Regions from separate parts of the Neobacillus phoenicis genome, predicted to be linked through region 2. Evidence: a T-box and tRNA genes for the amino acid it is inferred to sense, from the RefSeq annotation. Region 2 holds a T-box; the other regions hold tRNA genes.
The links. A T-box is a leader RNA that pairs with one kind of tRNA and senses whether it is charged. The one in region 2 lies ahead of proS (proline--tRNA ligase), so its partner is inferred to be a tRNA-Pro.

Region 1: it encodes a tRNA-Pro, which carries the amino acid that the T-box ahead of proS (proline--tRNA ligase) is inferred to sense. The anticodon was not compared.
Region 3: it encodes a tRNA-Pro, which carries the amino acid that the T-box ahead of proS (proline--tRNA ligase) is inferred to sense. The anticodon was not compared.
Region 4: it encodes a tRNA-Pro, which carries the amino acid that the T-box ahead of proS (proline--tRNA ligase) is inferred to sense. The anticodon was not compared.

What each region holds. Positions count from the first base shown of each region.
Region 1 covers NZ_CP154847.1:750,942-757,747, reverse strand. Annotated here, with positions in the region: gene AA0X95_RS03990 (GNAT family N-acetyltransferase) at 1-135, opposite strand, end outside; gene AA0X95_RS03985 (DUF4179 domain-containing protein) at 632-1,666, opposite strand; gene AA0X95_RS03980 (sigma-70 family RNA polymerase sigma factor) at 1,663-2,172, opposite strand; tRNA gene AA0X95_RS03975 (tRNA-Arg) at 2,627-2,700, opposite strand; tRNA gene AA0X95_RS03970 (tRNA-Asn) at 2,779-2,853, opposite strand; tRNA gene AA0X95_RS03965 (tRNA-Ile) at 2,870-2,946, opposite strand; tRNA gene AA0X95_RS03960 (tRNA-Gly) at 2,949-3,022, opposite strand; tRNA gene AA0X95_RS03955 (tRNA-Cys) at 3,028-3,101, opposite strand; tRNA gene AA0X95_RS03950 (tRNA-Gln) at 3,106-3,177, opposite strand; tRNA gene AA0X95_RS03945 (tRNA-His) at 3,191-3,266, opposite strand; tRNA gene AA0X95_RS03940 (tRNA-Tyr) at 3,274-3,358, opposite strand; tRNA gene AA0X95_RS03935 (tRNA-Phe) at 3,388-3,460, opposite strand; tRNA gene AA0X95_RS03930 (tRNA-Asp) at 3,651-3,727, opposite strand; tRNA gene AA0X95_RS03925 (tRNA-Met) at 3,731-3,804, opposite strand; tRNA gene AA0X95_RS03920 (tRNA-Ser) at 3,970-4,062, opposite strand; tRNA gene AA0X95_RS03915 (tRNA-Met) at 4,071-4,144, opposite strand; tRNA gene AA0X95_RS03910 (tRNA-Ala) at 4,163-4,235, opposite strand; tRNA gene AA0X95_RS03905 (tRNA-Pro) at 4,258-4,334, opposite strand; tRNA gene AA0X95_RS03900 (tRNA-Arg) at 4,342-4,418, opposite strand; tRNA gene AA0X95_RS03895 (tRNA-Leu) at 4,432-4,520, opposite strand; tRNA gene AA0X95_RS03890 (tRNA-Gly) at 4,529-4,600, opposite strand; tRNA gene AA0X95_RS03885 (tRNA-Leu) at 4,614-4,698, opposite strand; tRNA gene AA0X95_RS03880 (tRNA-Lys) at 4,713-4,788, opposite strand; tRNA gene AA0X95_RS03875 (tRNA-Val) at 5,083-5,158, opposite strand; tRNA gene AA0X95_RS03870 (tRNA-Glu) at 5,163-5,237, opposite strand; rRNA gene rrf (5S ribosomal RNA) at 5,279-5,395, opposite strand; rRNA gene AA0X95_RS03860 (23S ribosomal RNA) at 5,477-6,806, opposite strand, start outside.
Region 2 covers NZ_CP154847.1:3,701,131-3,707,936, reverse strand. Annotated here, with positions in the region: gene AA0X95_RS19190 (sensor histidine kinase) at 1-856, shown strand, start outside; gene AA0X95_RS19185 (PepSY-associated TM helix domain-containing protein) at 913-1,503, shown strand; gene AA0X95_RS19180 (cupredoxin domain-containing protein) at 1,552-2,442, opposite strand; T-box leader at 2,896-3,111, shown strand; gene proS (proline--tRNA ligase) at 3,188-4,618, shown strand; gene AA0X95_RS19170 (GNAT family N-acetyltransferase) at 4,897-5,457, shown strand; gene AA0X95_RS19165 (YdcF family protein) at 5,495-6,082, opposite strand; gene AA0X95_RS19160 (DegV family protein) at 6,202-6,806, opposite strand, start outside.
Region 3 covers NZ_CP154847.1:1,729,451-1,736,256, reverse strand. Annotated here, with positions in the region: gene glgB (1,4-alpha-glucan branching protein GlgB) at 1-1,341, opposite strand, end outside; tRNA gene AA0X95_RS08950 (tRNA-Glu) at 2,268-2,339, opposite strand; tRNA gene AA0X95_RS08945 (tRNA-Ser) at 2,355-2,445, opposite strand; tRNA gene AA0X95_RS08940 (tRNA-Asn) at 2,449-2,523, opposite strand; tRNA gene AA0X95_RS08935 (tRNA-Ile) at 2,532-2,608, opposite strand; tRNA gene AA0X95_RS08930 (tRNA-Gly) at 2,615-2,688, opposite strand; tRNA gene AA0X95_RS08925 (tRNA-His) at 2,697-2,772, opposite strand; tRNA gene AA0X95_RS08920 (tRNA-Phe) at 2,805-2,880, opposite strand; tRNA gene AA0X95_RS08915 (tRNA-Asp) at 2,887-2,963, opposite strand; tRNA gene AA0X95_RS08910 (tRNA-Met) at 2,967-3,040, opposite strand; tRNA gene AA0X95_RS08905 (tRNA-Ser) at 3,214-3,306, opposite strand; tRNA gene AA0X95_RS08900 (tRNA-Ile) at 3,324-3,400, opposite strand; tRNA gene AA0X95_RS08895 (tRNA-Met) at 3,562-3,638, opposite strand; tRNA gene AA0X95_RS08890 (tRNA-Ala) at 3,657-3,732, opposite strand; tRNA gene AA0X95_RS08885 (tRNA-Pro) at 3,749-3,825, opposite strand; tRNA gene AA0X95_RS08880 (tRNA-Arg) at 3,832-3,908, opposite strand; tRNA gene AA0X95_RS08875 (tRNA-Leu) at 3,922-4,010, opposite strand; tRNA gene AA0X95_RS08870 (tRNA-Gly) at 4,016-4,090, opposite strand; tRNA gene AA0X95_RS08865 (tRNA-Leu) at 4,104-4,188, opposite strand; tRNA gene AA0X95_RS08860 (tRNA-Lys) at 4,203-4,278, opposite strand; tRNA gene AA0X95_RS08855 (tRNA-Thr) at 4,287-4,362, opposite strand; tRNA gene AA0X95_RS08850 (tRNA-Val) at 4,535-4,610, opposite strand; rRNA gene rrf (5S ribosomal RNA) at 4,619-4,735, opposite strand; rRNA gene AA0X95_RS08840 (23S ribosomal RNA) at 4,865-6,806, opposite strand, start outside.
Region 4 covers NZ_CP154847.1:2,672,125-2,678,930, forward strand. Annotated here, with positions in the region: rRNA gene AA0X95_RS13855 (23S ribosomal RNA) at 1-2,893, shown strand, start outside; rRNA gene rrf (5S ribosomal RNA) at 2,973-3,089, shown strand; tRNA gene AA0X95_RS13865 (tRNA-Val) at 3,100-3,175, shown strand; tRNA gene AA0X95_RS13870 (tRNA-Thr) at 3,410-3,485, shown strand; tRNA gene AA0X95_RS13875 (tRNA-Leu) at 3,557-3,641, shown strand; tRNA gene AA0X95_RS13880 (tRNA-Gly) at 3,654-3,728, shown strand; tRNA gene AA0X95_RS13885 (tRNA-Leu) at 3,734-3,822, shown strand; tRNA gene AA0X95_RS13890 (tRNA-Pro) at 3,836-3,912, shown strand; tRNA gene AA0X95_RS13895 (tRNA-Ala) at 3,923-3,995, shown strand; tRNA gene AA0X95_RS13900 (tRNA-Met) at 4,017-4,090, shown strand; tRNA gene AA0X95_RS13905 (tRNA-Ser) at 4,124-4,216, shown strand; tRNA gene AA0X95_RS13910 (tRNA-Tyr) at 4,236-4,320, shown strand; tRNA gene AA0X95_RS13915 (tRNA-Trp) at 4,326-4,396, shown strand; gene AA0X95_RS13920 (Fpg/Nei family DNA glycosylase) at 4,976-5,785, shown strand; gene AA0X95_RS13925 (helix-turn-helix transcriptional regulator) at 5,948-6,589, shown strand; gene AA0X95_RS13930 (pyruvate, water dikinase regulatory protein) at 6,607-6,806, shown strand, end outside.

The DNA.
Region 1 (6,806 bases), 2.4 Mb from region 2:
GAATCCAATCGTTCCCTCCACTGAGGTTTGGCTATCGGTAAGCCCCAACGCTTCCTTCACCTGAGGCGCTGATGATAGAGCCGACATGGCTTCCGCATACTTTCTTTGGTGCTGCACCAATAAAACTTTTACCATAATACACTCCTCCAACATCCACGAGGGTTTCAATCTACTTAGAATCCTTGAATCTAGCAATCTTTTATGTAGTATTCGATAAAGCTTTTTCAACTCCTGCCAAGGACCGTCCCTCTGGTACTTAGACGTTTATAAATGTAATAGGTTACTTGAACTATAGGAAGCAGCAGCCTTCGCATTCTTTTTTGAAAGGCTCTGTTATTATTCAGTGTTGATTTTCGTGTAGGTATGAGAATTCATAGGCGGAGAATTTCCGGCTAATGTATATAGAGGAAGCTTAAGCTCCAGATATACGCGGAGATATTCCGATTAACTGCTCTAAATAAGACATTATCCAAATGGAAGAGTGGTAAAGCTCGAGAAAGCAAAGCGTTGACTGCAAAGGAACCAATCAATAAACCTACCACGATCATCGATGACTGGGAGCAATCATTTAAAGGATTGGAATCATGAAGACAGAAAGACTGCCAACTGGCAGTCTTTTTTGATAGAAAAATTATTCTCCAACCGTCTTCAAATCCTCTAATCCAACTATGTTAATGGCGTAAGGCTGTTTGTATTCTTTCGCAACTTGTGAGGATACTTCCTTACGAATTTGCTCTATGAGCTTCTGATCCTTCTTCTCAAGGGAGGTCTCGATCGTAATGACCAGTTCACCTTTGGTAGTGTAAGTGAAAGAATTGATTTTGTACGTCTCTTTCTTACCCAGTAATCCTTCAAAAATGGTATAAAGATTCTTTTTGAGCTTCGTTTCTTCATCCATATTAGTTAGGTTCACTGATCTAATGTCCAAAGAAAATTCATTATACTTCTTTTTTTGGTAGGCTTGAATAATCGCCCGAACCTCATCGACGTGTTTTTCTGTCTCAGGAAGGATCACAAATATTTCATCGAGCCCCGGGTTCATTCCAACGTAATCGACACTATACCCTTTATCATTGATTAAGGTTTTGATTTTTTGGGCCTCATCAAGCATGATGCGATTGATTCGTCTCATAGAGGCATAAAAATCAGCTTTAAACGGAAGAACCTCTATCGCTTTTGCATAATATCCCTTCTGATCGAGCATTTCTTTTGTCAGATTTTCAGCATCCACTTTCGTTTTTTCGTTATAATCTTTACTTACTAGAAAGACATAGACTTTTTCCGGTTCGTCGCCCTCCATCAATCCTTGACCCACACGTAGACCAGTAACCTCGTACCCGCGTTTCAATCCTTCCTCTCGAACAAGGGCCATCAGCGATTTTTCTCCATTTATATCTATGTCTTTCAAAAACACTTGATTTAAATATGGAATTTTCGATGCGATTTGTGCCATTGCGGGAGATACAAAGGCAGAACCGAAGAACAAACCGCCGACTGCCACAAGTCCTGCTAATGACCCGATAAGTTTTTTCCTCCTGCTCATGCCCTCGAATTTTATCGGCGTTACCTTCTCTTCCCCTTTTGCTTGCTCGATTCCTTTGAACATACGATCCATTACCTCTTCTGGAATTTGGATTTTTTCTAGCTCTCTCTGAATCTTATTCATGAAAGTTCCTCCTTCGGATAGTCCAAGCGGATTTTTTCTAAGGCTCGATAAATTTTCGACTTGACGGTACTGACTGGTGCTTCAACAATCTCCGAAATTTCCTGGAAGGTGTATTCCTGATAATACTTGAGATAAATTAACCGTTTATCGTCTTCATCTAAGGAATGTAGTAGCTCATTTAATAATAAATCGGAATATCTGTCCTCTGTCTGCTGCGTTCCTACTTCTCTAGTGAATGGCAGCTCGACAACTTTTTGTTTCTTTCTTAAAACGTCAATGGATGCATTGATAGTGATTTTCAAGATCCATGTCTTAAAATAATTCAATTCCTTTAAACTGTTCCTGTTTTTAAACGCCCGGTAGGCAACCTCCTGGACGATATCCAGTGAGTCCGCTTGATTCTTCATATACATATAGGCCATTCGATAAATGGAATCTTTATGTGTTTCAAATAAGCTAATAAACAACTTCTCATTTAGGATTCCATCATTGGCAGAAAAGGTCATTTCCTCACCCCTTTTTTCTCTTTACACTATTAGACCGAAACAAAGTTCATTTGGACGAAGAAATTAAAAACAAATTTTTGGGGACAGTCCCCCGGCGCTTTAAAGTAGCGGGGGACTGTCCCCAGCTATGATCCATGGGGACGGTTTTGGTGTTTTTTGCCTAATTATTTGTCCCCACGATTTTAGTGTGTAGTGGACGATAAGTGTTGGAACTGGACGATATGAGGTCAAAAGTGGACGATAAATTTTAAAAAGTGGACGATATCCTGCGGAAAGTGGATGATATATTCTTCAAACCGGTCGATAAGAGGATTCGGGAAGTGTATTCCTAAAGATCCTGTTTGCTTTTTTCCCATCAAGGCGGTCTTAAGCGCCACGAGGTCCATCACTGTGTGCCCTCTACGTCAAAAAAGAGCATAAAAAAAACGCTAAATTTAGCGTTTTCTAGTTTTTACGCGCCTTAGAGGATTCGAACCTCTGACCGTACGCTTAGAAGGCGTATGCTCTATCCAGCTGAGCTAAAGGCGCATTAAGATATGTATTGACAGCGGAAAGTGAGAACTGTAACTCTTCAGCCTCAAGAAAACCTGCCCATAAAATAAAAAATGGCTCCGCAGGTAGGACTCGAACCTACGACCGATCGGTTAACAGCCGATAGCTCTACCACTGAGCTACTGCGGAACAACAGTATAGAGTATGGTGGGCCTAAATGGACTCGAACCATCGACCTCACGCTTATCAGGCGTGCGCTCTAACCAGCTGAGCTATAGGCCCATTGGAGCGGGTGATGAGAATCGAACTCACGACATCAGCTTGGAAGGCTGAGGTTTTACCATTAAACTACACCCGCATGTTTGGAGGCAACACCCGGATTTGAACCGGGGATAAAGGTTTTGCAGACCTCTGCCTTACCACTTGGCTATGCTGCCATGACTGGGCTAGCTGGATTTGAACCAACGCATGTCGCAGTCAAAGTGCGATGCCTTACCGCTTGGCTATAGCCCAATAATATAATAAATGGGGCGACTGATGGGAATCGAACCCACGAATGCCTGAACCACAATCAGGTGCGTTAACCACTTCGCCACAATCGCCATAATTTGGTGGAGGGGGACGGATTCGAACCGCCGAACCCGGAGGGAGCGGATTTACAGTCCGCCGCGTTTAGCCACTTCGCTACCCCTCCACATTAAATTGTTTCATAAAAATAAAAGGTGGCTCAGGACGGAATCGAACCGCCGACACAAGGATTTTCAGTCCTTTGCTCTACCGACTGAGCTACTGAGCCATATTAAAATATTCCCTAATCTTTTATTAAGAAAAGGTCCTTTGCTCAAAAGAACTTCCGTTCTTTTTCGCAGATTGCCGCAGAAGCGTAATCAGGATGTGAGCAATCTGCTCTACCGACTGAGCTACTGAGCCAAATAATGAGCCAAAAAATATATATCAAACAGTAGAGTTAACTACTGGAATAAAAATGGCGGTCCGGACGGGACTCGAACCCGCGACCTCCTGCGTGACAGGCAGGCATTCTAACCAACTGAACTACCGGACCATATTGCGGGGACAGGATTTGAACCTGCGACCTTCGGGTTATGAGCCCGACGAGCTACCAGACTGCTCCACCCCGCGACGGTAAAAAACTATTTAATTTTGAGCATGCACCATGTGTTAAGACCGCCCCGATTTCGGAAAGCCTATTCAAGCTGTGGCTCAATCGTTGCGCTGTAGATTATTCGAAGAAGTTTATTCGAACGTGCTCCACCCCGCGACAACAATATAATTTGAAAAGAGATATGGCGGAGGAAGAGGGATTCGAACCCCCGCGCGGTTTAACCCGCCTGTCGGTTTTCAAGACCGATCCCTTCAGCCGGACTTGGGTATTCCTCCATATTATATAGCGGCGGAGGGGATCGAACCCCCGACCTTACGGGTATGAACCGTACGCTCTAGCCAGCTGAGCTACACCGCCATTTCAATTATATATAGATGGAGCCTAGCGGGATCGAACCGCTGACCTCCTGCGTGCAAAGCAGGCGCTCTCCCAGCTGAGCTAAGGCCCCATATTAGAAAAATAGTTCTGACTGGTCGGGAAGACAGGATTCGAACCTGCGACCCCTTGGTCCCAAACCAAGTGCTCTACCAAGCTGAGCTACTTCCCGTAAAATATGGCGCGCCCGAAAGGAGTCGAACCCATAACCTTCTGATCCGTAGTCAGACGCTCTATCCAATTGAGCTACGGGCGCATTATATTAAAAGTGGTGCCGAGGACCGGAATCGAACCGGTACGGTAGTCACCTACCGCAGGATTTTAAGTCCTGTGCGTCTGCCAGTTCCGCCACCCCGGCAATATGAGAGCGGAAGACGGGATTCGAACCCGCGACCCCCACCTTGGCAAGGTGGTGTTCTACCACTGAACTACTTCCGCATGTAAAATTAAATGGTGCGGGTGAAGGGAGTCGAACCCCCACGCCTTGCGGCGCCAGATCCTAAGTCTGGTGCGTCTGCCAATTCCGCCACACCCGCTAAATTCTTTAAAATGGTGAGCCATGAAGGACTCGAACCTTCGACCCTCTGATTAAAAGTCAGATGCTCTACCAACTGAGCTAATGGCTCTCGAATTAAGATAATTCACTAATCTTTGATTTGCGACGGATGCCCCCGCCTCAGTAAGCTTATTCAAGTAGCAGCTCGGCGTGTGCCCTGATGCTATTTCTTAGAAGCATATTCGATCGTGCTCTACCAACTGAGCTAATGGCTCGTACATAGATGTTTCACTAATCTTTTATTGTGGTAAATCAGATGCTCAAAAGAATTCACGTTCTTTCTCGCAGATTGCCCGCAGAAGCTGACTCGAAGAAGTTCGCAATCTGCTCTACCAACTGAGCTAATGGCTCGTACAAAAATATATGGTGGAGGATGACGGGATCGAACCGCCGACCCTCTGCTTGTAAGGCAGATGCTCTCCCAGCTGAGCTAATCCTCCAAAATGGTGACCCCTACGGGATTCGAACCCGTGTTACCGCCGTGAAAGGGCGGTGTCTTAACCGCTTGACCAAGGGGCCAGATGGAATTTTGACAAAAATAATAGCCCCTATTGGGGCTGGCCTGGCAACGTCCTACTCTCACAGGGACTTTCGTCCCAACTACCATCGGCGCTGAGAAGCTTAACTTCCGTGTTCGGTATGGGAACGGGTGTGACCTTCTCGCCATAGCTACCAGACCTATTTTGTTAGAGAGATCGTTCTCTCAAAACTAGATAATGTAGAAGAAGTGTTTGTAAAAAACGAGTTCGCTTTAAAAATTGGTTAAGTCCTCGAACGATTAGTATCAGTCAGCTCCACATGTTACCACGCTTCCACCTCTGACCTATCAACCTGATCATCTTTCAGGGTTCTTACTAGCTTGACGCTATGGGAAATCTCATCTTGAGGGGGGCTTCATGCTTAGATGCTTTCAGCACTTATCCCGTCCGCACATAGCTACCCAGCGATGCCTTTGGCAAGACAACTGGTACACCAGCGGTGCGTCCATCCCGGTCCTCTCGTACTAAGGACAGCTCCTCTCAAATTTCCTGCGCCCACGACGGATAGGGACCGAACTGTCTCACGACGTTCTGAACCCAGCTCGCGTACCGCTTTAATGGGCGAACAGCCCAACCCTTGGGACCGACTACAGCCCCAGGATGCGATGAGCCGACATCGAGGTGCCAAACCTCCCCGTCGATGTGGACTCTTGGGGGAGATAAGCCTGTTATCCCCGGGGTAGCTTTTATCCGTTGAGCGATGGCCCTTCCATGCGGAACCACCGGATCACTAAGCCCGACTTTCGTCCCTGCTCGACTTGTAGGTCTCGCAGTCAAGCTCCCTTGTGCCTTTACACTCTACGAATGATTTCCAACCATTCTGAGGGAACCTTTGGGCGCCTCCGTTACTCTTTAGGAGGCGACCGCCCCAGTCAAACTGCCCACCTGACACTGTCTCCCACCCCGATAAGGGGTGCGGGTTAGAATTTCAATACAGCCAGGGTAGTATCCCACCGACGCCTCCACCGAAGCTAGCGCTCCGGTTTCTACGGCTCCTACCTATCCTGTACAAGCTGTACCAAAATTCAATATCAGGCTACAGTAAAGCTCCACGGGGTCTTTCCGTCCTGTCGCGGGTAACCTGCATCTTCACAGGTACTATAATTTCACCGAGTCTCTCGTTGAGACAGTGCCCAGATCGTTACGCCTTTCGTGCGGGTCGGAACTTACCCGACAAGGAATTTCGCTACCTTAGGACCGTTATAGTTACGGCCGCCGTTTACTGGGGCTTCGATTCAGAGCTTCGCTTGCGCTAACCCCTCCTCTTAACCTTCCAGCACCGGGCAGGCGTCAGCCCCTATACTTCGCCTTGCGGCTTCGCAGAGACCTGTGTTTTTGCTAAACAGTCGCCTGGGCCTATTCACTGCGGCTCTTCGAGGCTATTCACCTCAAAAAGCACCCCTTCTCCCGAAGTTACGGGGTCATTTTGCCGAGTTCCTTAACGAGAGTTCTCTCGCTCACCTTAGGATTCTCTCCTCGCCTACCTGTGTCGGTTTGCGGTACGGGCACCTTTTATCTCGCTAGAGGCTTTTCTTGGCAGTGTGGAATC
Region 2 (6,806 bases):
TGAATTAGGGAAAGTGACGGTTCAATTTATTCGAAACGTTAACTCTGAAAAAGAATTACTCAACCGGCTATTATTAATTATTACAGTGGGTATTGGAATTGGAGTGGTATTAGCTGTAATCTCTGGATATTTCTTAGCAGGAAAGGCACTCGTCCCAATTAAAAGAGCTTGGCAAAAGCAGACTGAATTTGTTTCGGATGCATCACATGAATTAAGAACCCCTTTAGCAGTAATCCAGGCAAAAACGGATATTCTTTTTCGATCACCAAACGCAACTATTCAGGACAAAATTTTAGATATATCCGCGATTTCAAACGAATCACGAAGACTCTCGAAACTCGTTGCTAATTTATTGACGTTGGCAAGATCTGATTCCGATCAAATTGAAATGAAGAAAAAAACTTTTCGGCTAGATGAACTATTAAAAGAAATTATTCATCATTATGAAGAAATTGCTATGTACCAAGAAAAAACGCTTCAGTTCAGTGCGCTTGAACCTGTTGAATTTTTCGCGGATAAAGAAAGAATTCACCAGCTTATTGTCATTCTATTGGATAATGCAATGAAATATACAAAGGAGGGGGGAGAAATCCTGTTATCCTGTAGACAAAGTCACTCGTCGATTTACTTGGAAGTGAAAGATAACGGGATTGGAATCCCAGAAGAAGATATTCCAAAAATTTTCGATCGTTTTTATCAAAGTGACAAAGCTCGTACTGCGGCTGAAGGAACAGGTTTGGGGTTATCTATTGCTAAGTGGATTATTGAGAAACACCATGGAAGGACAAAGGTTCAAAGTATCCTTGGTCAAGGAACAACAATTGAGATTATTTTCCCAAGAGCCCAAAAAAATTAATTTTGGGTTCTTTTTTAAGGAAATCTTAAGGAAACCTCCACATAATGGGCTTATAAATGGAAAGAACAATCGTTGAGAGGAGAAACGCAGTAATGAAGAAAGTAAGAAAAGCACACTTATGGATAGGGTTAATAGCTTCAGTATTAATTTTTATGGAGTCGCTTACTGGATTATTAATGAACGAACCTTGGTTAATGGGACAAACTCAATTCGAAGGGGATAGAGGGAACTTTCAACCAGGACAGTTCAATCGCGGGCAATTTAGACAGGGTGCCGGGCAAATAAGTGGTCAAATCCAGGGGCAGAATGGGTTTATTCGCAACGGTCAATCTCAAGGACAAGCTGGCATCGAGGGGCAGAATGGCACAAATGAAAATGGCCAATTTCAAGGGTCTCCTGGCTTTGGGCGGAATAGGAATTTTCCTGAAGGAGTTCGTGGTGAAGGAATGGGACAAGGCTCATTCATGAGCACCATCCGTGGTCTTCATGAAGGTAGAATCGGAAATACAAATGTGAAATGGCTGATAGATCTAACGGCTATCGCTATGATGTTCCTTACTGGTTCAGGTATCTATTTATCTACTCAAATTCTGCGTGCCGATAGAAAGAGAAAAAAGCGTCAATTAGAAGATCTGGAAGTTTTGTAAGGCAAATACCCGAAAAAGGCTGACAAAATAGTCAGCCTTTTTTGCATACTATTCAACAATGATGGTGCCTTTAAACATTTCCATTCCGCAGCTAAATGTAAATTCGCCACTTTTCTCAGGAGTAAAAGTGAGATTCGTTGTACCAACTTTTAAATTAACATCGTTTAAATCAAAGTCTGGAATCTTAAATGTAGATAAACAGCTATCTTCCAGTGGATTGTTAATTTCGAGTACTACAGGAATGCCTTTTTTTACACGAATGACGTTTGGTGTGTATCCAGTTTCTGTAACGAGCATTTTTACTTTAGGTGAGCTTTCTTTCGTGACATCCACCTCTGTTTTAGCCATTTTCTGGGTACCGGTTTCCATTTTAGCTTCGGTTTGTGCCGTCTCGCTTTTTCCAGGAACTTTTACCATATCCGTGCTATACATAAACAAAAACAGTGAGACGAGTACAACTCCACCTGCAATTATGGCAAAAGGTGATAGCTCATTGGTATCGATAGAAAATTTATTATTTGTAGTCACATAAATGTAGACAATTACAAATCCGATAATAACAATATAGAAACCTAATAATATACCTAATAAAATGCTAGGGTTGATATATTGTAGGAATAACCCAAGAATGGCTCCATTAATTCCCCCAATTAATCCAAAGATGGATGACATCAGTATTGCTAGTAACCCAATTGGGTGTCCTGCTAAGAAGCCAATAACGAATCCAATGATCATGCTGACGCCAACGGCTAAGAATGTCTCGCCCGAAAGGATTCCAATGATACTGCCGGTTAACAAGCCACTAATAATGGCAATCACCATGCTAAGCAGGATACCCGGGGTGTTATTTAGCTTAATTTTATTACGGTATACAAGAAAAATAGAATAACCGGTCCCTAACGCAACGATCACTGCCGATATAATTGAAAAAATAGTCATCTTTTTGTCTCCTCAAATGTGGGCTTATCCAATTTAATAAAATAAACAACATATGAGTATTATAAATGCAAATTATGGTTTCAAAATGGTCTATTAAGAGATTTGTATGAACGTTTTATGAATCTTGCTGAGGAAATAGGTGGAGGAAGGAATTTTGGAGTCAGTTCTAGTCTTTTTTCTCTTTATCAATCGTATTTTTGTAAATTCGTTTAAGTGCTTCATTTTGCATTCTAATGTATTCAAGTGAAAATTCTTTCTATGCTTTCTCTCCGTCGACCGGTTCCTTTTCTTCTTTTGACATGAAAGTCACCTCTTTACTTAATTACTTGAATTTTACACGTTTTATCCTCTAGTTTAAAGCCAATTCTAAATTTCCTCACACTTTGTCGCGAAATATTCCCTTTTCGAATTGACTTTTATGAAGATGAAATATATAATTTCTTCAAAAATACTATTGAAACGATGACGGGGATTAGTAAAATGAAGTTTGTCTTACAAAGAGAGGAAACCATTGGTGTGAGGTTTCTTAAGACGGTCATTTGAACCTGCCTCTGAGTTCTGTATCGGAAATTATGAAGATACATGCGGATCAAATCCGTTATCATGCAAAGAGTTTAAAGCGAATGCTTTATGAATTTAGGGTGGTACCGCCAGACCTTGGTCCCTTTTTTGGGATTAGGGTCTTTTTGTATTTATAGCGGAAGTTCTGTTGTATTTATTTTAATAAATTTAATGAGGTGTCAAAATGGCAAAGGAATTTGTAAAAGATGTCACTGCGATGGATGAGGACTTTGCACAGTGGTATACAGATGTTGTAACAAAAGCTGATTTAATCGACTATTCAAGCGTCCGCGGATCGATGATTATCCGTCCGTATGGATATGCTTTATGGGATAACATTAAAAATGAATTAGATCGTCGAATCAAAGAAACAGGACATGAAAATGTCTATATGCCTTTATTCATTCCAGAAAGCTTACTGCAGAAGGAAAAAGACCATGTCGAAGGTTTTGCTCCTGAAGTAGCTTGGGTTACACACGGTGGTTCTGAAGAGTTAGCAGAGCGTTTGGTTGTTCGTCCAACTTCAGAGGTTCTTTTCTGTGAGCACTATAGCAATATCATTCATTCGTACAGAGATTTACCAAAGCTTTATAACCAATGGGCTAACGTTGTTCGTTGGGAAAAAACAACACGTCCATTCTTACGTACATTAGAGTTTTTATGGCAGGAAGGCCATACTGCCCATGCAACGGATGAAGAGGCAATGGAAGAAACCATTAAAATGTTAAATGTATATGCTGCAGTTTGTGAAGAAATTCTTGCGATTCCAGTTGTAAAAGGACAAAAAACGGAAAAAGAAAAGTTTGCTGGTGCGAAAGCGACATTTACAATTGAAAGCTTAATGCATGACGGAAAAGCATTACAGTCTGGTACCTCTCACCACTTCGGTACAGGTTTTGCGGAAGCCTTTAACATTCAGTACACGGATAAAGAAGGTAAACTACAATATGTTCACCAAACATCGTGGGGCTTTACAACAAGAATCATTGGAGCATTAATCATGGTGCATGGTGACGACCGCGGTCTTGTCATTCCTCCAAAAGCGGCTCCAACACAAGTGATGATTGTGCCTATCGCTCAGCATAAAGAAGGCGTGCTGGACTTTGCATATGATTTGAAAAAGTCGCTTGGGAAGGTCGCACGTGTTGATATTGACGCAAGCGATAAAAAGCCTGGCTGGAAATTCAATGAGTATGAAATGAAAGGTGTTCCAGTTCGTTTAGAAGTTGGACCAAAAGACATTGAAAATAAACAGGTTGTATTAGTAAGACGTGATACTTTAGAAAAAGTGATTGTTCCTATGGAAGAGTTAGAAACAAAACTTGTTACATTATTGGATGAAATTCAGACTAATCTATACAACAAAGCATTGAATCATCGCGAAGAAAGAACTTCTGTAGCGACTACACTTCCTGAGTTAAAAGAAACTCTAGAAGCAAAACCAGGCTTTATCAAAGCTATGTGGTGTGAAGATTTAGCCTGTGAGGAAAAAATCAAAGAAGAAACAGGGGCAACATCAAGATGTATGCCATTTGAGCAAGAACAAGTTTCTGATAAATGTGTATGCTGCGGCAAAGAAGCTAATAAGATGGTTTATTGGGCAAAAGCATACTAAGATTTGTGGGCTCTTCCTTTATGGAAGGGCCTTTTTTGTTTGGGGTGGCGGTTATTATTGGTGAGCGCTATGGTTTTGTAGAATTAGCTTAATTTTGTGTAGAAAAAACAAGAATTTGTGTAGAAAAATCAAAAAATTGTGTAGAATTAATTTGATTTCGTGTAGAAAAACCCTGATTTTATGTAGAAATAATCCAAAATTGTGTAGAAAAAATTTTTATTAAAAGGAATTTACGTCATCCTAGCGAATTGTATAGTAGGTAAAGGGAGGATTTAAACATGAAACCGATACTCATCGACTTTCCAGAGCAGTTTACCACTGAAAGACTACTCATTCGCAAGCCCATGCCTGGAGATGGCAAAGGTGTATATGATGCAATGCAGGCTTCTTTAAACGAACTGAAAGAATATATGCCTTGGGCACATAGAAATCAAACAGAAGAAGATGTCGAAGTGAATATGAGGGAAGCACATGCAAAGTTTTTGACACGTGAAGACCTTAGGCTGCACCTCTATGATAAAGAAACCGGGGAATTTATCGGGTCGTCTGGCTTACATAGGATTAACTGGAGTGTTCCAAAGTTTGAAATTGGTTACTGGATTGATACCCGCCATAGTGGAAAGGGCTATATCACAGAAGCGACACAAGCAATCACTGAATTTGCTTTTACGGAGCTGAAAGCACGTCGAGTGGAAATTCGCTGCGACTCGACTAATACGAAAAGTCGGGCAATTCCAGAAAAGTTAGGATTCACATTAGAAGGAATTTTAAAAAACGAAGGATTGTCAGCCGACGGGAAAGAAGTTAGAGATACCTGCGTTTATGCAAAAATAAAATAACCTTAAAGAGGTTGACTCAGGTGAGTCAACCTCTTTATCAATCTAGTAAGTACCTCTTTAAATAAAACTTTGTAATGGCCAAATATTCACGAGTATAGGATTTTACTACAGCTTGTAATGGGTTTTTTGCAGGCAGCCCGTTTATTTTTAAACCCTGGTCTCTTGCAATCGAAACAGCCCGATAAATATGAAAGGTATTGGTTACTACTAATCCTAACTGCGCATTTTTAGGAATGAGCTTTCTAGAGTAATTAATATTTTCATAGGTATCAGTAGAGCGGTCTTCTAACAGAATTCTAGACTCACTAATACCACGCTTGATTAATTCTCTTTTAATGCACTCAGCCTCAGAAATATCCTCACCAGGACCTTTCCCACCAGAAGCGATAACAATGGTATCTTTGTTTTCCTTTAAATAGTTCGCGGCCGATTTTATCCGGCTTGCAAATGCAAGAGAAGGTACCGTCCCTTTAACCCTTGCTCCGAGTACAATGATATAATCAGCATTTTTGGGCACCTTCACATGGGTAAACTGGCTAATTTTAAACTGTAATACACCAACATAAATCAGTCCTATTGCCACAAGAATACTCAAATAGGACAACATCCTTTTCTTCTTTTTCATCCATTCAAATCCATTTCATATGATTTTTTTAAACTATTAAATCTATCTTAATAATAGAATAAATTGGATGATTTAACCAACATATTTTTCCATAAAAAAGAGGCTGAGTATCAGCCTCCTTATTCACATACCCAAGACAATCCAATTGTACCTACACCTGTATGCACACCTGCAACCGTAATGAGCATTAATATTTCAGTTTCAATTGAAGGGAAAGTTTCTCTTATTACTTTTTCTAGTTCTGTTGCTTTTTTGATATCGTTTGCATGAACAATAGCAACCTTTTTCACTGATTTGGTTTCAAGGTCTTCTTTCAATTTGTTTACAAGCCAAGCAATGACCTTTTTCTCTGTACGAACTTTGTCTTTAATTTTGGCTGCTCCCTCTTCAATCGATAAAATGGGTTTTATGTTAAAAAGTGATGCTAATATTTTTTGACTCCCTGACACCCTGCCGCTTTTATGAAGCTGATCTAGGTTTGAAGGGACTAAGTATAAGCGTGTTTGGTCAAGAAGTCCGTTTAATTGGGACATAATATCGTGTATTTCCAAGCCCTGTTCGGCGAGCTCGATTCCCCTTTTAATTAAAAAAGAAAGGGGATACGAACCTGTTTGTGAATCGAGCGCAAATAGTTTAAAGTCTTCCATTTCAGCTGCCATAACAGATGATTGATAGGTTCCAGTTAGTAAACTAGAAGCATGAATGGCAACACCGAAATCATATT
Region 3 (6,806 bases), 2.0 Mb from region 2:
TAATTGAGCAAATTTTTCCCAATATTCGCCTGGCATCTTATCTAGTAACGATTTCTTGCCATGTACCACTTCATCATGCGAAAAGGGGAGCATAAAGTTTTCTGAAAAAGCATATAAAAGTGAAAAAGTAACTTTTGAATGTGCTTGCTGCCTTGAGTATGGAGGAGTTTCCATATATTCAAGCATGTCATTCATCCAACCCATATTCCATTTGTAATCAAAGCCAAGACCTCCATAATGGACGGGTGCTGTAACTTGTGGAAAATCAGTTGAATCCTCACCAATCATTAAAAAGTGTGGGTCGTATTCATGGATTTCTTGATTTAATTTTTTTAAAAAATTTATTCCAAATGGATTTTCACACTTACCGTTTGAAGCATTTGGCCAATAAATGATATTTGCCACCGCATCCATTCGGAAACCATCAATATGGAAATATTCCATCCAATACCTAGCATTTGAGATAAGGAAACTTTGTACTTCTCCCTTTCCAAGGTCAAAGTTTGCTGTACCCCATACAAGATTTTCTCTATCACATTCATGCTTATAGGAATAGATATGAGTCCCATCAAATCGATAAAGTCCATGAGCATCTTTACAAAAATGCCCTGGCACCCAATCCAGGATGACACCAATACCATGCTGATGACATTGGTCTACAAAATCGCGAAAGTCATCTGGAGTTCCATACCTTGAAGTGACTGAAAAATATCCTGTACCTTGATAACCCCATGAATCGTCGAGCGGGTGCTCGACAATCGGCAACAACTCAATATGAGTAAAACCATGTTCAATTACATACGGTATTAGCTCTGCTGCTAGTTCTTGATAAGTTAAGTATTCATTGTTGGTTGTCTTCCTCCAGGAACCCAAATGAACCTCATAAATGATGGCTGGTTCAGATAGGAAGTTCTTTTTTCCTCTACGATTCATCCAATGATTATCTTGCCACTTATAGTTATTTAGTGAATAAACGATCGAAGCGGTCATTGGTCTTATTTCAGAATAAAACGCGAATGGATCTGCCTTTAACAGTCTTTCTCCTGTTTGTGAGAAAATTTCATACTTATAAAGACTTCCTGTCATGTCTTGCTTCAAGATTAGAATCCAAACGCCTTCATTGTTAACCCTTTGTAATTCATACCCTTCACCATTCCAGTTGTTAAAATCCCCTGCAAGTCTTACCTGACGGGCATTAGGGGCCCATACGCAAAAGCGTGTATATACTTGGTCGGAATTCTTGAAGATATGAGCGCCAAAGAGCTGATGACTCTGAAAGAAGTTTCCTTCATGAAATAAGTGCAGCTGATAATCAGTAGGAAATAACGTGTTCACTGTCATGGCTAATCTCATCCCCATTGAAAATATGTATTTCAAAAACCAATTATAATTCCAAATGGTTGATATGCCTCCAAAAACTTTTTTATCTTTTCTGACAATTAATGTTGTAAACTGCTATAAAAAGGCATTTTTCAACAATATTCAACACCAAACGACAAATAATCTATCGTAAATCGACAGGAATCTTTAAAGTTTTTTTGATTTTTTTTATAAAAAACCTTTAAAAAAATTATTTGATTTATAACACGTTAAAGTAGTAAATTTTTAAGAAATGCAGTATTTTGTAAGCGTTATCAATTTTGATTCCGGGTGAAAATCCTCTAAATTATTATTTCTCTATAATATTTTCACGGTTGATGAGGTTTGTGATTCTTAAAATGGAATAATGGGACTTTTTAGCTAGTGTATGAGGAAATGGTCACAGAAATGGAGAGATGAATTTTTAAAGCTGCTTTGGTCACATATGAGGGGAAGGACCTAGGGTACTCGATTAGTCTTGAATGTAGCATTTGGTTACGTACATGCCGTCTATGTTACCCATATGGTTGTTTTACGTTGTGTTCGGTCACGTAGGAACCGTCTATGTTACCCATATGGTGTTTTACGTTGTGTTCAGTCACGTAGGAACCGTCTACGTTACCCATACGATTGTTTTACGTTGTGTTCGGTCACGTAGGAACCGTCTACGTTACCCATACGATTGTTTTACGTTGTGTTCGGTCACGTAGGAACTGTCTACGTTACCCATAGGATTGTTTTACGTTGTGTTCGGTCACGTAGGAACTGTCTACGTTACCCATACGATTGTTTTACGTTATGTTTGGTCATGTAAAAAATCCACCTTTCACAATCAATAATCTTAATCCAAGCTTCCTCTAAAAAGAACACAAAAAAACTGATGATAATATATCATCAGTTTTTTTGTATGACCCCTACGGGATTCGAACCCGTGTTACCGCCGTGAAAGGGCGGTGTCTTAACCGCTTGACCAAGGGGCCAAAAATTAAATTATATGGCAGAGAAGAAGGGATTCGAACCCTCGCGCCGGTTACCCGACCTACTCCCTTAGCAGGGGAGCCCCTTGAGCCACTTGGGTACTTCTCTATATGGCTCCGCAGGTAGGACTCGAACCTACGACCGATCGGTTAACAGCCGATAGCTCTACCACTGAGCTACTGCGGAATAATACATGGTGGGCCTAAATGGACTCGAACCATCGACCTCACGCTTATCAGGCGTGCGCTCTAACCAGCTGAGCTATAGGCCCATATTATGGAGCGGGTGATGGGAATCGAACCCACTACATCAGCTTGGAAGGCTGAGGTTTTACCAGTAAACTACACCCGCAAAATAAATGGGGCGACTGATGGGAATCGAACCCACGAATGCCTGAACCACAATCAGGTGCGTTAACCACTTCGCCACAATCGCCGTAATAAAAATTATTTACTTTAAAATATAAATGGTGGCTCAGGACGGAATCGAACCGCCGACACAAGGATTTTCAGTCCTTTGCTCTACCGACTGAGCTACTGAGCCAACATATGGCGGTCCGGACGGGACTCGAACCCGCGACCTCCTGCGTGACAGGCAGGCATTCTAACCAACTGAACTACCGGACCATATTGCGGGGACAGGATTTGAACCTGCGACCTTCGGGTTATGAGCCCGACGAGCTACCAGACTGCTCCACCCCGCGATAATAGAAATTATGAAGTTTGAAATATGCTCCATGTTTTGTTACTGACTGTCCCCATCTCAGAAAGCTTATTCAAGTAGCAGCTCGATGGGTACAACTCGCAGTTTATTCATTGAAGCAACGCTCGTTGCTCCACCCCGCGACGGTAAAAATTTAGTTTTTAAAAAATAATATGGCGGAGGAAGAGGGATTCGAACCCCCGCGCGGTTTAACCCGCCTGTCGGTTTTCAAGACCGATCCCTTCAGCCGGACTTGGGTATTCCTCCATATTATTAAGAATTTCTGGTGGACCTTGTAGGACTCGAACCTACGACCGGACGGTTATGAGCCGTCTGCTCTAACCAGCTGAGCTAAAGGTCCAAGTTGAAGTTTCTATTACCATAATGTTAAAACCGTCTGTCCCCATCTCAGAAAGCTTACTCAAGTAGCAGCTCGATGGTGACAACTCGTAGCATTTTCATAGGAGCTTTGCTCGTTGCTCTAACCAGCTGAGCTAAAGGTCCAAGTTCTGAAAAATTATTTGGTAGCGGCGGAGGGGATCGAACCCCCGACCTTACGGGTATGAACCGTACGCTCTAGCCAGCTGAGCTACACCGCCAAATAGTTATTAAAGTTATGGTGGAGCCTAGCGGGATCGAACCGCTGACCTCCTGCGTGCAAAGCAGGCGCTCTCCCAGCTGAGCTAAGGCCCCAATGTTGTGATAAGGATGGTCGGGAAGACAGGATTCGAACCTGCGACCCCTTGGTCCCAAACCAAGTGCTCTACCAAGCTGAGCTACTTCCCGTAATAATGGCGCGCCCGAAAGGAGTCGAACCCATAACCTTCTGATCCGTAGTCAGACGCTCTATCCAATTGAGCTACGGGCGCATTATTTTAAAAGTGGTGCCGAGGACCGGAATCGAACCGGTACGGTAGTCACCTACCGCAGGATTTTAAGTCCTGTGCGTCTGCCAGTTCCGCCACCCCGGCACATCTGGAGCGGAAGACGGGATTCGAACCCGCGACCCCCACCTTGGCAAGGTGGTGTTCTACCACTGAACTACTTCCGCATATAAAATTAAATGGTGCGGGTGAAGGGAGTCGAACCCCCACGCCTTGCGGCGCCAGATCCTAAGTCTGGTGCGTCTGCCAATTCCGCCACACCCGCATATTCATTTGAAATGGTGAGCCATGAAGGACTCGAACCTTCGACCCTCTGATTAAAAGTCAGATGCTCTACCAACTGAGCTAATGGCTCGTACCAAATGGTGCCGGCGAGAGGACTTGAACCCCCAACCTACTGATTACAAGTCAGTTGCTCTACCAATTGAGCTACACCGGCAAATAGTTTGGAAAAAATATTAGATTTTACACGCTGTCCTTGTAAACGTCATCCTGACCTCAGAAAGCTTATTCAAGTAGCAACTCGGTCAGTATGCTGAAGATTATTCAGGAAGCATATTCGGTCGTGCTCTACCAATTGAGCTACACCGGCATTTAGTAAGGAAAATATATGGTGGAGGATGACGGGATCGAACCGCCGACCCTCTGCTTGTAAGGCAGATGCTCTCCCAGCTGAGCTAATCCTCCATATTACAGCCTGGCAATGTCCTACTCTCACAGGGACTTTCGTCCCAACTACCATCGGCGCTGAGAAGCTTAACTTCCGTGTTCGGTATGGGAACGGGTGTGACCTTCTCGCCATAATTACCAGACCATTTATTCGACACTATTTTATTATAATGTCTTTTTCATATTTTGCAAGAGGAAATTTCAATTTTTTCATTCCCTCAAAACTAGATAATGTAGAAGAAGTGTTTGTAAAAAACGAGTTCGCTTAAAACTTGGTTAAGTCCTCGAACGATTAGTATCAGTCAGCTCCACATGTTACCACGCTTCCACCTCTGACCTATCAACCTGATCATCTTTCAGGGTTCTTACTAGCTTGACGCTATGGGAAATCTCATCTTGAGGGGGGCTTCATGCTTAGATGCTTTCAGCACTTATCCCGTCCGCACATAGCTACCCAGCGATGCCTTTGGCAAGACAACTGGTACACCAGCGGTGCGTCCATCCCGGTCCTCTCGTACTAAGGACAGCTCCTCTCAAATTTCCTGCGCCCACGACGGATAGGGACCGAACTGTCTCACGACGTTCTGAACCCAGCTCGCGTACCGCTTTAATGGGCGAACAGCCCAACCCTTGGGACCGACTACAGCCCCAGGATGCGATGAGCCGACATCGAGGTGCCAAACCTCCCCGTCGATGTGGACTCTTGGGGGAGATAAGCCTGTTATCCCCGGGGTAGCTTTTATCCGTTGAGCGATGGCCCTTCCATGCGGAACCACCGGATCACTAAGCCCGACTTTCGTCCCTGCTCGACTTGTAGGTCTCGCAGTCAAGCTCCCTTGTGCCTTTACACTCTACGAATGATTTCCAACCATTCTGAGGGAACCTTTGGGCGCCTCCGTTACTCTTTAGGAGGCGACCGCCCCAGTCAAACTGCCCACCTGACACTGTCTCCCACCCCGATAAGGGGTGCGGGTTAGAATTTCAATACAGCCAGGGTAGTATCCCACCGACGCCTCCACCGAAGCTAGCGCTCCGGTTTCTACGGCTCCTACCTATCCTGTACAAGCTGTACCAAAATTCAATATCAGGCTACAGTAAAGCTCCACGGGGTCTTTCCGTCCTGTCGCGGGTAACCTGCATCTTCACAGGTACTATAATTTCACCGAGTCTCTCGTTGAGACAGTGCCCAGATCGTTACGCCTTTCGTGCGGGTCGGAACTTACCCGACAAGGAATTTCGCTACCTTAGGACCGTTATAGTTACGGCCGCCGTTTACTGGGGCTTCGATTCAGAGCTTCGCTTGCGCTAACCCCTCCTCTTAACCTTCCAGCACCGGGCAGGCGTCAGCCCCTATACTTCGCCTTGCGGCTTCGCAGAGACCTGTGTTTTTGCTAAACAGTCGCCTGGGCCTATTCACTGCGGCTCTTCGAGGCTATTCACCTCAAAAAGCACCCCTTCTCCCGAAGTTACGGGGTCATTTTGCCGAGTTCCTTAACGAGAGTTCTCTCGCTCACCTTAGGATTCTCTCCTCGCCTACCTGTGTCGGTTTGCGGTACGGGCACCTTTTATCTCGCTAGAGGCTTTTCTTGGCAGTGTGGAATCAGGAACTTCGGTACTAAATTTCCCTCGCTATCACAGCTCAGCCTTTACGGAAAGCGGATTTTCCTACTTTCCAGCCTAACTGCTTAGACGCGCATATCCAACAGCGCGCTTACCCTATCCTCCTGCGTCCCCCCATCACTCAAACGATAAAGAGGTGGTACAGGAATATCAACCTGTTGTCCATCGCCTACGCCTTTCGGCCTCGGCTTAGGTCCCGACTAACCCTGAGCGGACGAGCCTTCCTCAGGAAACCTTAGGCATACGGTGGATGAGATTCTCACTCATCTTTCGCTACTCATACCGGCATTCTCACTTCTAAGCGCTCCACCAGTCCTTACGGTCTAGCTTCAACGCCCTTAGAACGCTCTCCTACCACTGACATCTAAGATGTCAATCCACAGCTTCGGTGTTACGTTTAGCCCCGGTACATTTTCGGCGCAGAGTCACTCGACCAGTGAGCTATTACGCACTCTTTAAATGGTGGCTGCTTCTAAGCCAACATCCTGGTTGTCTAAGCAACTCCACATCCTTTTCCACTTAACGTAAACTTTGGGACCTTAGCTGGTGGTCTGGGCTGTTTCCCTTTTGACTACGGATCTTATCACTCGCAGT
Region 4 (6,806 bases), 1.0 Mb from region 2:
CGATGAAGGACGGGACTAACACCGATATGCTTCGGGGAGCTGTAAGTAAGCTTTGATCCGGAGATTTCCGAATGGGGGAACCCACTGTTCGTAATGGAACAGTATCTTTACCTGAATACATAGGGTATTGAAGGCATACCCGGGGAACTGAAACATCTAAGTACCCGGAGGAAGAGAAAGCAAACGCGATTCCCTGAGTAGCGGCGAGCGAAACGGGACATAGCCCAAACCAAGAGGCTTGCCTCTTGGGGTTGTAGGACACTCAACATGGAGTTACAAAGGAACGGGGTAGATGAAGCGGCCTGGAAAGGCCCGTCAGAGAAGGTAAAAACCCTGTAGTCGAAACTTCGTTCCCTCCTGAGTGGATCCTGAGTACGGCCGGACACGTGAAATCCGGTCGGAAGCAGGGAGGACCATCTCCCAAGGCTAAATACTCCCTAGTGACCGATAGTGAACCAGTACCGTGAGGGAAAGGTGAAAAGCACCCCGGAAGGGGAGTGAAATAGTTCCTGAAACCGTGTGCCTACAAGTAGTTAGAGCCCGTTAATGGGTGATAGCGTGCCTTTTGTAGAATGAACCGGCGAGTTACGATCCCATGCAAGGTTAAGTTGAAGAGACGGAGCCGCAGCGAAAGCGAGTCTGAATAGGGCGAATGAGTATGTGGTCGTAGACCCGAAACCAGGTGATCTACCCATGTCCAGGGTGAAGTCCAGGTAACACTGGATGGAGGCCCGAACCCACGCACGTTGAAAAGTGCGGGGATGAGGTGTGGGTAGCGGAGAAATTCCAATCGAACTTGGAGATAGCTGGTTCTCTCCGAAATAGCTTTAGGGCTAGCCTCACGTAGTTAGAGTCTTGGAGGTAGAGCACTGTTTGGACTAGGGGCCCTCATCGGGTTACCGAATTCAGACAAACTCCGAATGCCAAAGACTTATCCGTGGGAGTCAGACTGCGAGTGATAAGATCCGTAGTCAAAAGGGAAACAGCCCAGACCACCAGCTAAGGTCCCAAAGTTTACGTTAAGTGGAAAAGGATGTGGAGTTGCTTAGACAACCAGGATGTTGGCTTAGAAGCAGCCACCATTTAAAGAGTGCGTAATAGCTCACTGGTCGAGTGACTCTGCGCCGAAAATGTACCGGGGCTAAACGTAACACCGAAGCTGTGGATTGACATCTTAGATGTCAGTGGTAGGAGAGCGTTCTAAGGGCGTTGAAGCTAGACCGTAAGGACTGGTGGAGCGCTTAGAAGTGAGAATGCCGGTATGAGTAGCGAAAGATGAGTGAGAATCTCATCCACCGTATGCCTAAGGTTTCCTGAGGAAGGCTCGTCCGCTCAGGGTTAGTCGGGACCTAAGCCGAGGCCGAAAGGCGTAGGCGATGGACAACAGGTTGATATTCCTGTACCACCTCTTTATCGTTTGAGTGATGGGGGGACGCAGGAGGATAGGGTAAGCGCGCTGTTGGATATGCGCGTCTAAGCAGTTAGGCTGGAAAGTAGGAAAATCCGCTTTCCGTGAAGGCTGAGCTGTGATAGCGAGGGAAATTTAGTACCGAAGTTCCTGATTCCACACTGCCAAGAAAAGCCTCTAGCGAGATAAAAGGTGCCCGTACCGCAAACCGACACAGGTAGGCGAGGAGAGAATCCTAAGGTGAGCGAGAGAACTCTCGTTAAGGAACTCGGCAAAATGACCCCGTAACTTCGGGAGAAGGGGTGCTTTTTGAGGTGAATAGCCTCGAAGAGCCGCAGTGAATAGGCCCAGGCGACTGTTTAGCAAAAACACAGGTCTCTGCGAAGCCGCAAGGCGAAGTATAGGGGCTGACGCCTGCCCGGTGCTGGAAGGTTAAGAGGAGGGGTTAGCCTTAAAAGCGAAGCTCTGAATCGAAGCCCCAGTAAACGGCGGCCGTAACTATAACGGTCCTAAGGTAGCGAAATTCCTTGTCGGGTAAGTTCCGACCCGCACGAAAGGCGTAACGATCTGGGCACTGTCTCAACGAGAGACTCGGTGAAATTATAGTACCTGTGAAGATGCAGGTTACCCGCGACAGGACGGAAAGACCCCGTGGAGCTTTACTGTAGCCTGATATTGAATTTTGGTACAGCTTGTACAGGATAGGTAGGAGCCGTAGAAACCGGAGCGCTAGCTTCGGTGGAGGCGTCGGTGGGATACTACCCTGGCTGTATTGAAATTCTAACCCGCACCCCTTATCGGGGTGGGAGACAGTGTCAGGTGGGCAGTTTGACTGGGGCGGTCGCCTCCTAAAGAGTAACGGAGGCGCCCAAAGGTTCCCTCAGAATGGTTGGAAATCATTCGTAGAGTGTAAAGGCACAAGGGAGCTTGACTGCGAGACCTACAAGTCGAGCAGGGACGAAAGTCGGGCTTAGTGATCCGGTGGTTCCGCATGGAAGGGCCATCGCTCAACGGATAAAAGCTACCCCGGGGATAACAGGCTTATCTCCCCCAAGAGTCCACATCGACGGGGAGGTTTGGCACCTCGATGTCGGCTCATCGCATCCTGGGGCTGTAGTCGGTCCCAAGGGTTGGGCTGTTCGCCCATTAAAGCGGTACGCGAGCTGGGTTCAGAACGTCGTGAGACAGTTCGGTCCCTATCCGTCGTGGGCGCAGGAAATTTGAGAGGAGCTGTCCTTAGTACGAGAGGACCGGGATGGACGCACCGCTGGTGTACCAGTTGTCTTGCCAAAGGCATCGCTGGGTAGCTATGTGCGGACGGGATAAGTGCTGAAAGCATCTAAGCATGAAGCCCCCCTCAAGATGAGATTTCCCATAGCGTCAAGCTAGTAAGAACCCTGAAAGATGATCAGGTTGATAGGTCAGAGGTGGAAGCGTGGTAACATGTGGAGCTGACTGATACTAATCGTTCGAGGACTTAACCAAGATTTAAGCGAACTCATTTTTTACAAACACTTCTTCTACATTATCTAGTTTTGAGGGAATGATACCTCAAAGTAAATAGTCTGGTAGCAATGGCGAGAAGGTCACACCCGTTCCCATACCGAACACGGAAGTTAAGCTTCTCAGCGCCGATGGTAGTTGGGACGAAAGTCCCTGTGAGAGTAGGACGTTGCCAGGCTATATATTATGGAGGATTAGCTCAGCTGGGAGAGCATCTGCCTTACAAGCAGAGGGTCGGCGGTTCGATCCCGTCATCCTCCACCATATATTCTTAATATTTACGCTGTTTTATCTCTATTTGTAGATTTAGAAAGCGTATACAAACTTATCTATTTTCCGAACTAATGCCGGTGTAGCTCAATTGGTAGAGCACGATCGAATAAGCTTCATGAATTAACTTCAGCATACTGACCGAGCTGCAGCTTGAATAAGCTTAATGAGGTCAGGATGACGATAATTAAGACAGCGTGTACAATCTAATATTTATTCTAAACCTATGCCGGGGTAGCTCAATTGGTAGAGCAACTGACTTGTAATCAGTAGGTTGGGGGTTCAAGTCCTCTCGCCGGCACCATGCTTCTTACTTCTTTGAATAAGATTAGCGGAAGCAAATCAAACTATATGTTTTTTTTTGTAACTTTATTTGCGGGTGTGGCGGAATTGGCAGACGCACCAGACTTAGGATCTGGCGCCGCAAGGCGTGGGGGTTCGACTCCCTTCACCCGCACCATTTCACTTTTATGCGGAAGTAGTTCAGTGGTAGAACACCACCTTGCCAAGGTGGGGGTCGCGGGTTCGAATCCCGTCTTCCGCTCCATAAGTGCCGGGGTGGCGGAACTGGCAGACGCACAGGACTTAAAATCCTGCGGTAGGTGACTACCGTACCGGTTCGATTCCGGTCCTCGGCACCACTTATATTTTTAACGGGAAGTAGCTCAGCTTGGTAGAGCACTTGGTTTGGGACCAAGGGGTCGCAGGTTCGAATCCTGTCTTCCCGACCATTCATATTTTGGGGCCTTAGCTCAGCTGGGAGAGCGCCTGCTTTGCACGCAGGAGGTCAGCGGTTCGATCCCGCTAGGCTCCACTTAAATTATATAACTGATTTGGCGGTGTAGCTCAGCTGGCTAGAGCGTACGGTTCATACCCGTAAGGTCGGGGGTTCGATCCCCTCCGCCGCTACTAAAATACTTATATAATTTTATTTGAAAAAATGGAGGAATACCCAAGTCCGGCTGAAGGGATCGGTCTTGAAAACCGACAGGCGGGTTAAACCGCGCGGGGGTTCGAATCCCTCTTCCTCCGCCATTTTCTTTTATTTATATGTGGAGGGGTAGCGAAGTGGCTAAACGCGGCGGACTGTAAATCCGCTCCCTCCGGGTTCGGCGGTTCGAATCCGTCCCCCTCCACCATTTATAGGGGCATAGTTTAAAGGTAGAACTAAGGTCTCCAAAACCTTCAGTGTGGGTTCGATTCCTACTGCCCCTGTCGAAAATACTATGTAAAAATCCAAGGTCATTCCTTGGATTTTTTTTTTATTAAGAATCTGTTATTCATTGTTGATTTTCGTGTATGTATGAGAATTCATAGGCGGAGAATTTCCGGCTATTGTATATAGAGGTAGCTTGAGAGGCAAAAATAAGCGGAAAAATTCCCGCTATTGTATAAAAAGTGAGCTTAAGAAGAAGAAATAAGCGGAGAATTTCCCTTTAACTGCTCTAAAATAAGACAAAATCCAACGATTTTGATCATATAACCGGAAAAACTCCCCTTATTTATAAGGAAATAAGGGTATTTCCCAATTTAAGCGGAATTTTTCCGGTTATTTTTTCAAACACAGTGAAATCAACATTCAGGTATAACAAAGCCTTTATTAAAAGGACTTTCAACTTATTGGTTGGAGGTCTTTTTTTTATAAGATTCTAATATTTCTAAAAAGCTATACTCACTCAATTCTTTTTCAGATGAAGGTGCAGTACTAAGCACAATGACTATAATGATTCATTTTATATTAACTATTTGGGAAACCTATGTGCACGAATACAATTATATGGAAGGAGTTATTCAATGCCAGAGCTTCCAGAGATGGAAACCTATAAGATCCTTTTAAATCAAAAAATAGCTGGTCAAGTCATTTCAGATATTCAGATCAATAGAGAAAAATCCATTAACCTTAATTCAGAGCTCTTCAAAAGAACAGTTCTTCTTCAAAAAGTAACAAATGTTTATAGAAGAGGAAAGCACCTACTATTCCATCTCCAAAATGGTCAAGTAATGCTGTTGCATTTAATGTTAGGGGGATGGATGTTCTACGGTCTTGAGTCGGAAAAACCTAAACGTACTATCCAAGTCCAAATCTCTTTTGGAGAATATCATCTTTACTTTATCGGACTTCGACTTGGATATCTTCATCTATATAGTCAACAAGAAGCGGAGGAGAAACTCTCCAATTTAGGCCCTGAACCATTGAGTAGCGATTTCTCTTTAAATCATTTTTTAGGAATAATTAGTCAAAAGCATGGTCGATTAAAAACCACTTTACTTGATCAAGAGATTATTGCTGGAATAGGAAATTGCTATTCAGCTGAAATTTGTTTTCATGCTGGAATTTTGCCTACTAAAGACATTGATCAAATAGTTGAATCAAAACGATCCCAACTATATCATTCAATGAGGACAGTTCTTCAGGACGGAATAAAGCATGGTGGTTATATGGAAAATCCTTTATTTAAGGGAGATACCTTAACGGGGGGATTTAATGAGAGATGTAATGTTTATGACCGGGAAGGCAAGAACTGTAATCGTTGTGGGGCCATTATTATAAATGAAATGGTTTCTTCTAGAAAGACATTTTACTGTCCTAATTGTCAAAAGTAACCTAAAACCTGCTGCAATGGCGGGTTTTTATTTTTGATAAAAAAAGTGAAAGTAATTGTTTCGTATTTCACACAAATGTAATATACTATATACAAATAAGTATAACACATTTATAATTAAGCTAACGAATATAACATATTTATTATAAAAAAGGGGGTGGTAATGATTAAACTAACTAAACGTCAGGATGAAATCCTTGAGATTGTGAAACAAAATGGACCGATTACAGGAAAAGAAATTGCAGAAAAGCTTTCGTTAACTAGGGCAGCTTTAAGACCAGATCTTGCCATCTTAACCATGTCGGGAAACTTGGATGCCAGACCGCGTGTGGGGTATTACTTTAATGATAATTTTGAAGTTAAACAGCAAGCGAAAAGGTTTATTCACCAAAAAGTAAATGATTATAAGGCTCACCCAATTGTAGTCGAAAAATCCACTTCCGTTTACGATGCTATTGTTCAGTTGTTTTTAGAAGATGTAGGTACACTTTATGCGGTTGATACGGAAGGGCTTTTAGCAGGAGTGATATCGAGGAAAGACTTACTTAGGGCCTCACTTGGCAATAAGAATCTAAATGACTTACCAGTAAGTGTCATTATGACTAGAATGCCTAATATCATCACCATTGAACCAGAGGAGACATTGTTAGAAGCTGCAAAAAAAATGATTCACAATCACATTGATTCTCTACCAGTAGTCAAGATAGAAGACCAACAGAAAAATACATATTTGCTTGTGGGAAGAATCACAAAAACCACGATTACAAGGGCATATCTAGAAATTATGGGGGAAAAAACAGACTAAGAGGAGTGGCTGTTATTTTGGTACAGAAAGAAGTGGTTTATGTAGTTTCTGACTCAGTGGGGGAAACTGCTGAGTTTGTAGTAAAAGCAGTCGCAACACAATTTAATGGAGGTAATGTGGATATTCGCAGAAGTTCATATGTAGAGGATTTTGAAGATATTGAAGATGTCCTTTTACTAGCGAAAAGAGGCAATTCCATCATTGCTTATACGATTGT